Regions from separate parts of the Streptomyces sp. NPDC020898 genome, predicted to be linked through region 1. Evidence: riboswitches for the same ligand, from Rfam matches in the RefSeq annotation. Region 1 holds a riboswitch; the other holds the start of a gene.
What was found. A riboswitch is a leader RNA that binds a small molecule or an ion and turns the genes downstream of it on or off. The one in region 1 is predicted to bind cobalamin.
Positions count from the first base shown of each region.

Region 2: linked by a shared signal. The riboswitch ahead of ACH4TV_RS41610 (cobalamin biosynthesis protein) and the one ahead of ACH4TV_RS04400 (FecCD family ABC transporter permease) in region 1 are both predicted to bind cobalamin.

Region 1 is NZ_JBIRRV010000001.1:982,186-986,392, reverse strand. It holds gene ACH4TV_RS04410 (ABC transporter substrate-binding protein) at 1-756, opposite strand, end outside; gene ACH4TV_RS04405 (ABC transporter ATP-binding protein) at 769-1,539, opposite strand; gene ACH4TV_RS04400 (FecCD family ABC transporter permease) at 1,545-2,621, opposite strand; cobalamin riboswitch at 2,711-2,854, opposite strand; gene ACH4TV_RS04395 (acyltransferase family protein) at 3,030-4,207, shown strand, end outside.
Region 2 is NZ_JBIRRV010000022.1:56,379-60,585, forward strand. It holds gene ACH4TV_RS41605 (cobyric acid synthase) at 1-867, opposite strand, end outside; gene ACH4TV_RS41610 (cobalamin biosynthesis protein) at 909-1,856, opposite strand; cobalamin riboswitch at 1,954-2,097, opposite strand; gene ACH4TV_RS41615 (hypothetical protein) at 2,243-2,464, opposite strand; gene ACH4TV_RS41620 (anion permease) at 2,499-3,749, opposite strand; gene ACH4TV_RS41625 (lysozyme) at 3,917-4,207, opposite strand, start outside.

The sequences.
Region 1 (4,207 bases):
GCCCACCGTCGTCCAGGAGTCGGCGAGGTCGTTCATGATGTTGACGCCGCCGGCCTTGCTGATGACCTCCTCGGGGGCGGCGTACCGCCCGGAGGTGAAGGGCGAGTCCGTGCCGCTGTCGTACAGGAACACCTTGGGGCTCTTCGCGGGCGCCTTCGCTTGTACGGCGGCGACCTGCTTCTTGAAGCCGGCGATCAGGGTGGCCGCGCGCTGCTCGACGCCGAAGAGCTTTCCGAGGTTGGTGAGGTCGGTGTAGAGGGCGTCCAGGGGCGGCATGATGCCCCGCGAGGTCTTGGTGCGGCCGTTGCGGCAGGACTCGGTGAGGATGTACGTGGGGATGCCGAGCTTCTTCAACGCGGCCGGGGTGAAGCCGTTGTCGTCGCGGAAGCCGTAGTTCCAGCCGGCGAAGACCCAGTCGCCGCGGGCGTCGAGGACGTTCTCCTTGGTGAGCTGCTGCTTGGACAGCCACTTCACCTTCTCGTAGCCGTCCTTCCAGGGCACGCCGGTCAGGTCACCCTTGTCGTCGGGCATGGCGAACCCGGCCATCCGGTCTTCCAGGCCGAGCGCGAACATCAGCTCGGTGATCCCGACGTCGTTCGTGACGACCCGCTCGGGAACCTTGTCGTACGTCACCTTCTGGCCGCAGTTGGTGAGGGTGACGGAGGGCGACGCGGCCTTCGCCGCCGGCTCGACGTCGACACCGCACCCGGTGACGAGGACGGACAGGAGCACGGCGGCGACAACTGGCTTGCGCATACGGGCAGTTCCTTAAGAGGACGACGTGGGAAGCAGATCGAAGAGCAGCTGTACGGCGCCCGTCTCCGGATGCCGTACGGGATGGGCGCGGACCCCGAACACCTCGGCCAGCAGCCCGGGTTGGAGCACATCGTGCGGTGGGCCCGACGCGACGACCCGGCCCCCGGCGATGACGTACAGCAGATCGCAGTGCGCGGCGGCGAGGTTGAGGTCGTGCAGGGCGGCCAGGACGGTCAGGCCGCTGGAGCGGACCAGGGACAGGACGTCCAACTGGTGGGCGATGTCGAGGTGGTTGGTGGGTTCGTCGAGGACGAGGACGCGGGGCTGCTGGGCCAACGCCCGTGCGATGAGGACGCGTTGCTTCTCGCCGCCGGAGAGGGCGAGGAACCCGCGGTCGGCGAGGTGGGCGACGCCCGTGCGTTCCATGGCGGCGCCGCAGATCTCCCGGTCCCCGGCCGCCGTACGCCCCGCGTGGGGCAGCCGGCCCATGCCGACCACCTCGCCGACGGTGAAGTCGAACTCGGCGGACGACTCCTGGGGCAGCGCGGCGAGCACCCGGGCGGCGGCCCGGGGTTCCATGCCGTGCACGTCACTCCCGTCGAGGAGGACAGCCCCCGCCGCAGGCCGCAGCGCCCGGTACACGCACCGCAACAGGGTGGACTTCCCACTCCCGTTGGGCCCGACGAGCCCCACGAAGGTGCCGCCGGCCACCGTCATCCGGATGTCGTCGACGAGCCGAACGGCCCCCGCGTCGACCGACACCCCCTCCACGTCGAGCCGCATCGCGTTCACCGCCCCCCGAACGCGTAGCCGCCGCGCCGCATCAGCAGCAGGAACGCCGGTACGCCGACCACGGCGGTGATCACCCCGACGGGCAGTTCGGCCGGTGCGAGAAGCAGCCGGGACAGGAGGTCGGCCCACACCAGCAGCACGGCCCCGACGATCGGCGCGACGGCCAGCACCCGCCGGTGATCGGCGCCCACGAGCATCCGTACGACATGCGGGACCATGAGCCCGACGAAGCCGATGGCCCCGCTCACGGCGACGACGGTGCCGGTCACGGCGGCGGTCACGAGGAACAACTCCCGCCGCAGCCGGGAGGGTTGGACCCCGAGGGCGGAAGCCGTCTCGTCGCCCATGGCGAGCGCGTTGAGCGACTCGGCCCGCCGGGCGAGCCACGCCCACCCGGCGACGACGGTCACGGCGGCGATCGGCACCTGCGCCCAGGTCGCCCCGCCCAGACTCCCGAGCAGCCACATCATCGCCGAGCGGGCCGCCTCACCCCGGGCGGCCCCGAACACCATCACGGTGGTCACGGCCTGGAAGCCGTACGCCAGTGCCGTACCCGTGAGGATCAGCCGCAGCGGCGTCAGCCCATGAGCGGCCGACCGGGCAACGGCGTACACGAGGACCATCGCGGCGAGCGCGGAGACGAAGGCGGACACGGACAGCGCCCACACCCCGAGCCCGGCGAACGCCCCCAGCAGGATCACGGCGTTGGCCCCGACCGCCGCACCGGAGGAGATCCCCAGCACGAACGGATCGGCGAGCGCGTTGCGCACCATGGCCTGCACGGCCACCCCGACGGCCGCGAGCCCGCCCCCGACGACGGCGGCCAGCACCACCCGGGGCAGCCGCAGCTCCCAGACGATGGTGTACGCGGCGAGCTCATCGGCACGGATGGTCCCGCCGCTGATCCCGCCCCACAGGAACCGGAACACCTGCCCCCAGCCGATCCCGGACGCCCCGAGCCCGACCCCGCACAGCAGGGAGACGGCGAGCAGCAGGAGAAGCCCCACGGCGAGTGGCACGACGGGTATTCGGCGCACGGCGGGTGGTTCCTTCGCCTCGGGCCGCCTCGTCATCACCAGGAGGGGCCCGGCGGGAAAGCCGGGCGGCACGGCGGGGGAGCCCGCCGTACGTTCCCTTCTCGCAGTCCGCGGCGAGCAGTCATCGGGGTTCGCAGTGCCACCGCGGGTGATCGGGCTCGCACACCCGGATCCGGAGGACCGGACCGGGACGTGCATACCGTTGCGGGTCAGCGCCGGACTCTCACCGGACTTCCCCCACGGGAGGCGCGGTGAGCGTAGCAAACGTGCCGGACGGGTCATTTCACTCGGGCGGCCTTCCCGGGCACGGACGGTGCGCACGCGGACCGCCGGAAAATATCTGGTGACCGGATGGTGAGTGCCACAACCGTTCGAGCGGGCCGACCGTCTGTGATGAGCGTGAAGACACGACCGCAGCGGCAGGAACCCGGGCATCCGGAACCCATGCATCCGGAACCGAACGCGAGCCCCGTGCTGCGGCTCGACATCCAGGGGCTGCGGGCCGTGGCCGTGTCGCTAGTCGTCCTCAGTCACGCCGGGGTCAGGGGGTTCACCGGCGGCTATGTCGGCGTCGACGTCTTCTTCGTCATCTCCGGTTTCCTCATCACCTCGTTACTCCTGCGCGAACTGTCCACCACGGACGGGATGTCGATCCGCAGGTTCTACGCCCGCCGAGCCCTCCGCCTCCTCCCCGCGTCGACGCTCGTCATCGTGGCCACCCTCGTTGCTTCCTGGGTGTTCCTGTCGAAAGTCCGCTTCGAGGAGTACGCCGGTGACGCGCTGAGCAGCGCGCTCTACGTGGTGAACTTCCGGCTGGCCGCGGGCGGCACGGACTATCTGGCCGAGGGGAGCCCGCCGTCCCCCTTCCAGCACTTCTGGTCGCTGGCGGTGGAGGAGCAGTTCTACCTGCTGTGGCCGCTGCTGCTCCTGCTCAGTTGGCGGCTCGTACGCCCGATCGGACGCGCACGCGGACGCGGGCACGGAGGCGGAGGCGGGCGCGGTCTGCTGGCGGTGCCGCTTGTGGTGCTCTGCCTGCTGTCGTTCGGGCTGAGCGTCGCCGTGACGCAGGACGTCCCGTCCTGGGCGTACTTCGGTTCGCACACACGGTTCTGGGAGCTGGGCGCCGGCGCCCTCCTGGCCCTGTACGCCGCCCAACTGCGCAGGCTGCCCGCCCGGTTGGCGGCACCGATGAGCTGGACGGGCCTGATCTGCATCTTGCTCTCAGCGGTGTTGTACGGCAACGACACCCCGTTCCCCGGCTATCACGCGCTCCTGCCGGTGCTCGGGTCGGTCCTCGTCCTGGCCGGCGGCTGCGCCCCTTCCCCGTACGGCGCTCAACTGGTCCTGTCCCGGCGCCCGTTGGTCCGGCTGGGCGGCCTGTCGTACGGCTGGTACCTGTGGCACTGGCCGCTGCTGCTCATAGGCCCCGTGGCACTCGGCAGACTCCCCGAGACCACCAGCGTCCGGCTGGCCCTCCTGCTCTGCGCGATCGCCCTACTCCTGGCCTGGGCGACCCTGCGCCTGGTGGAGAACCCCGTACGGTTCCACCCCACCTTCCGTGGCCGCCCCGCGCGCGCTCTGCGGCTCGGGGTGGCCCTGTCGGCGGTCGCGGCGATGATCGC
Region 2 (4,207 bases), on a different contig from region 1:
CCGCACCACGACGCCCGGTTCGGCGGCGAGCGCGTCGACGTCCGTGAAGTTGGACATGAGCGGCACCGCGCAGACGGCGACCCGCAGCACGTCCTCGCCGACGGGCGGCGCGACGACGGATTCCCGGACGGCCCCCCGCATCGACACCCGCAGCCCGTCCTCCTCGTCGATGCCGAGCCCGTGCCGGAAGGGCAGCACACCGTATGTCGGCCGTCCGGTGAGCCCGAGCAGCATGTCGAGCCCGGGCTCCAGCAACGACACATCACCGCGGAACTTGTTGACGAGGAACCCGGCCACAAGTGCCTGATCCTCGGGGGACAGCAGGGCGACGGTCCCGAAGAAGGAGGCGAAGACGCCACCCCGGTCGATGTCGCCGACTACAAGGACAGGCAGCCCGGCATTGCGGGCGATCCCCATGTTCACGATGTCGGTCCGCCGGAGATTGATCTCGGCGGGAGAACCGGCCCCCTCACAGATCACCGCGTCATACGTGCCCCGCAGTTCGGCGAGGCACTCCAGCACGGTCCCGAGAAGTTGCTGCTGCCGCCCCCCGTGATACCCACGCGCACTCAACTCGCCCACGGGTTTCCCCATCAGCACGACCTGACTGCTCTGCTCGCCCCCCGGCTTGAGCAGTACGGGATTCATGAGCACGGTGGGTTCCACCCGGCAGGCCTGCGCCTGCATGGCCTGCGCCCGCCCGATCTCGGCACCCTCCCGCGTCACGAACGAGTTGAGTGACATGTTCTGCGCCTTGAACGGTGCGACCTTGACCCCCTGCCGCACCAGCCACCGGCAGATCCCGGCGGTGACGACACTCTTGCCGGCATCGGAGGTGGTCCCGGCAACAAGCAGCCCCCCACCCACAGTCCTGCCACCGGCAGTTCCGCCACCCGCACTTCCGCCACTCACGATGTGGTCCGCCCCTTCGCGAGAAGCCGCCCGGCGACGCTGACGCCGAGCGCGAGCCAGGTGACGCGCCGGGACAGCCGTACGGCCCGTTCGATGTCGGGCACGCCGACGGCACGCCCGTACTCCCCGTTGAGCACGGGCCGATGCTCGACCCGCCCCGCGTACGACAACGTCCCGCCGAGCCGCACACCGAGCGCTCCCGCGAAGGAGGCCTCCACGGGCCCGGCGTTGGGGCTGGGGTGCTTGCGGGCATCGTCCCGCCAGGCCCGCACGGCGCCGCGTGGGTCGCCCCCCGCAACAGCGGCGAGTACGGCGGTGAGTCGGGCCCCGGGCCACCCCACGACATCGTCGAGCCGGGCGGACGCCCACCCGTACCGCCGGTAGTGGGCGGACTTGTGCCCGACCATGGCGTCCAGGGTGTTGACGGCCCGGAACCCGACCAGCCCGGGCACCCCGCCCAGGGCGCCCCACACCAGTGCGCCCACGACGGCGTCGGAGGTGTTCTCGGCGACGGACTCGACGACGGCCCGGGCGATCCCGTCGGCGTCGAGGGTCTGCGGATCGCGTCCGCAGAGGTGGGGCAGCCGAGTCCGGGCGCGGTCGAGGTCGCCGTCCGCGAGCGCGTACCCGATCGCCCGCGCCTCCCGGCCGAGGGAGGTACCGCCGACCACCGCCCAGGTGGCTGCGGCGGTGAGCGCGACGGAGGCGGGACGGGAGCGACGTACGGCACAACCGGCCGTGGCCGCAAGAGAGACGGCACCGCCGACACATACGGCGGTGTGCAGCGCGCCCCACCCGCGGTGGTCGCGCCAGAGCACTTGTTCGACGGCGTCGGCGGCCCGCCCGAACGCGGCGACCGGATGCCCGCGGCGAGGGTCGCCCAGGATCAGATCACCGAGAAGTCCGGCGGCGGCGCCGTACGCGAATACGCGATCGGCACGCATCGGCTCAGCCGGCCGCAGTGGCGGGAAGAGCCCTGGTCATGGACCTCGAACGGCAGCCGAACATGGCGAATTGTCCTCACTCAGGGTGTCCACGCCCTGGTTCGACGAGACCGGCGGCGAGAGTTCCTGGCTCCCGGGGATTCCTACCCCGGTGACAGTGGCGGGACCGCGCCGGATTCGCACCGGCTTCCTCTTCTGCCGCCGTACATGGCTCCGGCAGTCCACCACGGGCCCGGAACACCCGTCAACTTGCCGTTGACCTGGAAAGGAGGACTGTGCTGAGCCCCACACAAGGGAGCATCGGGTGGGCGGACAAACGCCCGCCCTGCCGGTAACCACCCACAGGGCGGCCGCCGTCAGGGCGGGCGACGAAGCCGGGTCGGCCCTCAGGCCACGATCAGATAGATCCCGTATCCGACGACCGCCGCGCAGGCCGCGAAGCACGCGTACGCGCCCGTGACCGCGAGCCCCGCCGTGCCTCCCTGCGCCACCGCCCGCTCGCGTCGCGAGAGCCCGACGATGCCGAGGGTGAACACGCCCACCATCGCCACGGTGATGACGAGACTGACGCCGAAGACGGAGCCGAGGGCTGCCCAGTCGATCTTCATGTTGCTTCCTTCTTGGTCGAACGGGGTCTCGGACTCAGAGGGCCGTCGCCGACGGCGTCGCCGCGACCTCGGCCGGGGCGGGGATGGTGGCCGTGAGGTCGTCGGTCACGGTGCCCGCGGGGGGCGGGGTGACCGCGGCGATGGCCGTCGTCACGATGCCCGCCGGTTCTCCGGCCTCGCCCTCGACGTCGTTGACGTTCGTGTGGTCGATCACCTCGCGCCGCGAGACGACCCAGATCGCCGCGCTGGAGCCGATCAGGAAGACCGCGACCAGTGCCGTGCCCCAGTCCCCGAACCCGGTGACCCATTCCGCCACGGCGCCGACCAGTGCCGCCGCCGGCAGCGTCAGTCCCCACGCCACGAACATCCGGGTCGCCGTCGACCAGCGGACCACGCCGCCCTTGCGGCCGAGGCCCGCGCCCATCACCGAACCCGACACCGAGTGCGTCGTGGAGAGGGAGAAGCCGAGGTGGGAGGAGGCCAGGATGACCGTCGCCGCGCTGGTCTGGGCCGCGAAGCCCTGCTGCGGCTGGAGATCGGTCAGGCCCTTGCCCATCGTGCGGATGATGCGCCAGCCGCCCAGGTACGTGCCGAGCGCGATGGCCAGGCCCGCGGAGAGGATGACCCACACCGGCGGGTCGGAGTCGGGGGCGACAGCGCCGCCCGAGACGAGGGCGAGGGTGATGATGCCCATCGTCTTCTGTGCATCGTTCGTGCCGTGGGCCAGCGACACCAGGCCCGCGGAGGCGATCTGGCCGACCCGGAAGCCCTTCTCCGCCGCCTTGCCCTCGGCCCGCTGGGCGGCGAGCCGGTACGACAGTCTCGTCGCCAGCATCGCGGCGATGCCCGCCACGATCGGGGCGGCGATGGCCGGGATCAGCACCTTCGTCACCAGCACGTCGCCGTGGACGGCGCCCGCGCCCGCCGAGGCGATGGTCGCGCCGATCAGGCCGCCCATGAGGGCGTGCGAGGAACTGGAGGGAAGCCCGACCAGCCAGGTCAGCAGATTCCAGAGGATCGCGCCGACCAACGCGGCGAAGATCACCTCGGGACGGATACCGCTCTCGTCGACAAGGCCCTTGGAGATCGTGTTGGCGACCTCCACGGAGAGGAAGGCGCCCACGAGGTTGAGGACGGCCGACATGGCCACCGCAACCTTGGGCTTCAGAGCGCCGGTCGAGATGGTGGTGGCCATCGCGTTGGCGGTGTCGTGGAAACCGTTCGTGAAATCGAACGCGAGCGCGGTGACGACCACGATCGCGAGGATCAGCGAGAAGCTTTCCATTTACCCAGATTTCTTCGGGACGTCAGTGCCTGCTGGACCGTAAGCAACCTGGATGAACGGAAGGTGAACTGGCGGGGGATACGCGATGACTTGAAATGAGGCGTCGCCCCGCCGGATGTGCCGGACGGGCGACTCCCCCTTCGACCGGTCTCCCGCTCCCCCTTCGCCTACCCCTTCGCGAACTGCCTGAGCTGGGCCAATGACCCGTTGAAGAGATTCTGGTCACCCGGGAGCGTGCCGCTGTTGTCGTACTGCCAGAACGTCCAGAATTTCCAGCCACCGGACGGCAGCGCCCCCGCGTCGGCCGCGTTGTAGCGAGCCAGCCACAGAGAGTGTTTCGAGGTGAAGACACTGCTGCTGTTCGTGCACGTGTTCCACCAGTGGGCGGTCGTGTAGATGACCGGACGGCGGCCGGTGAGGCGGTTGACCTCGTTGCTGAAGGCCGTGATCCAGGCGGC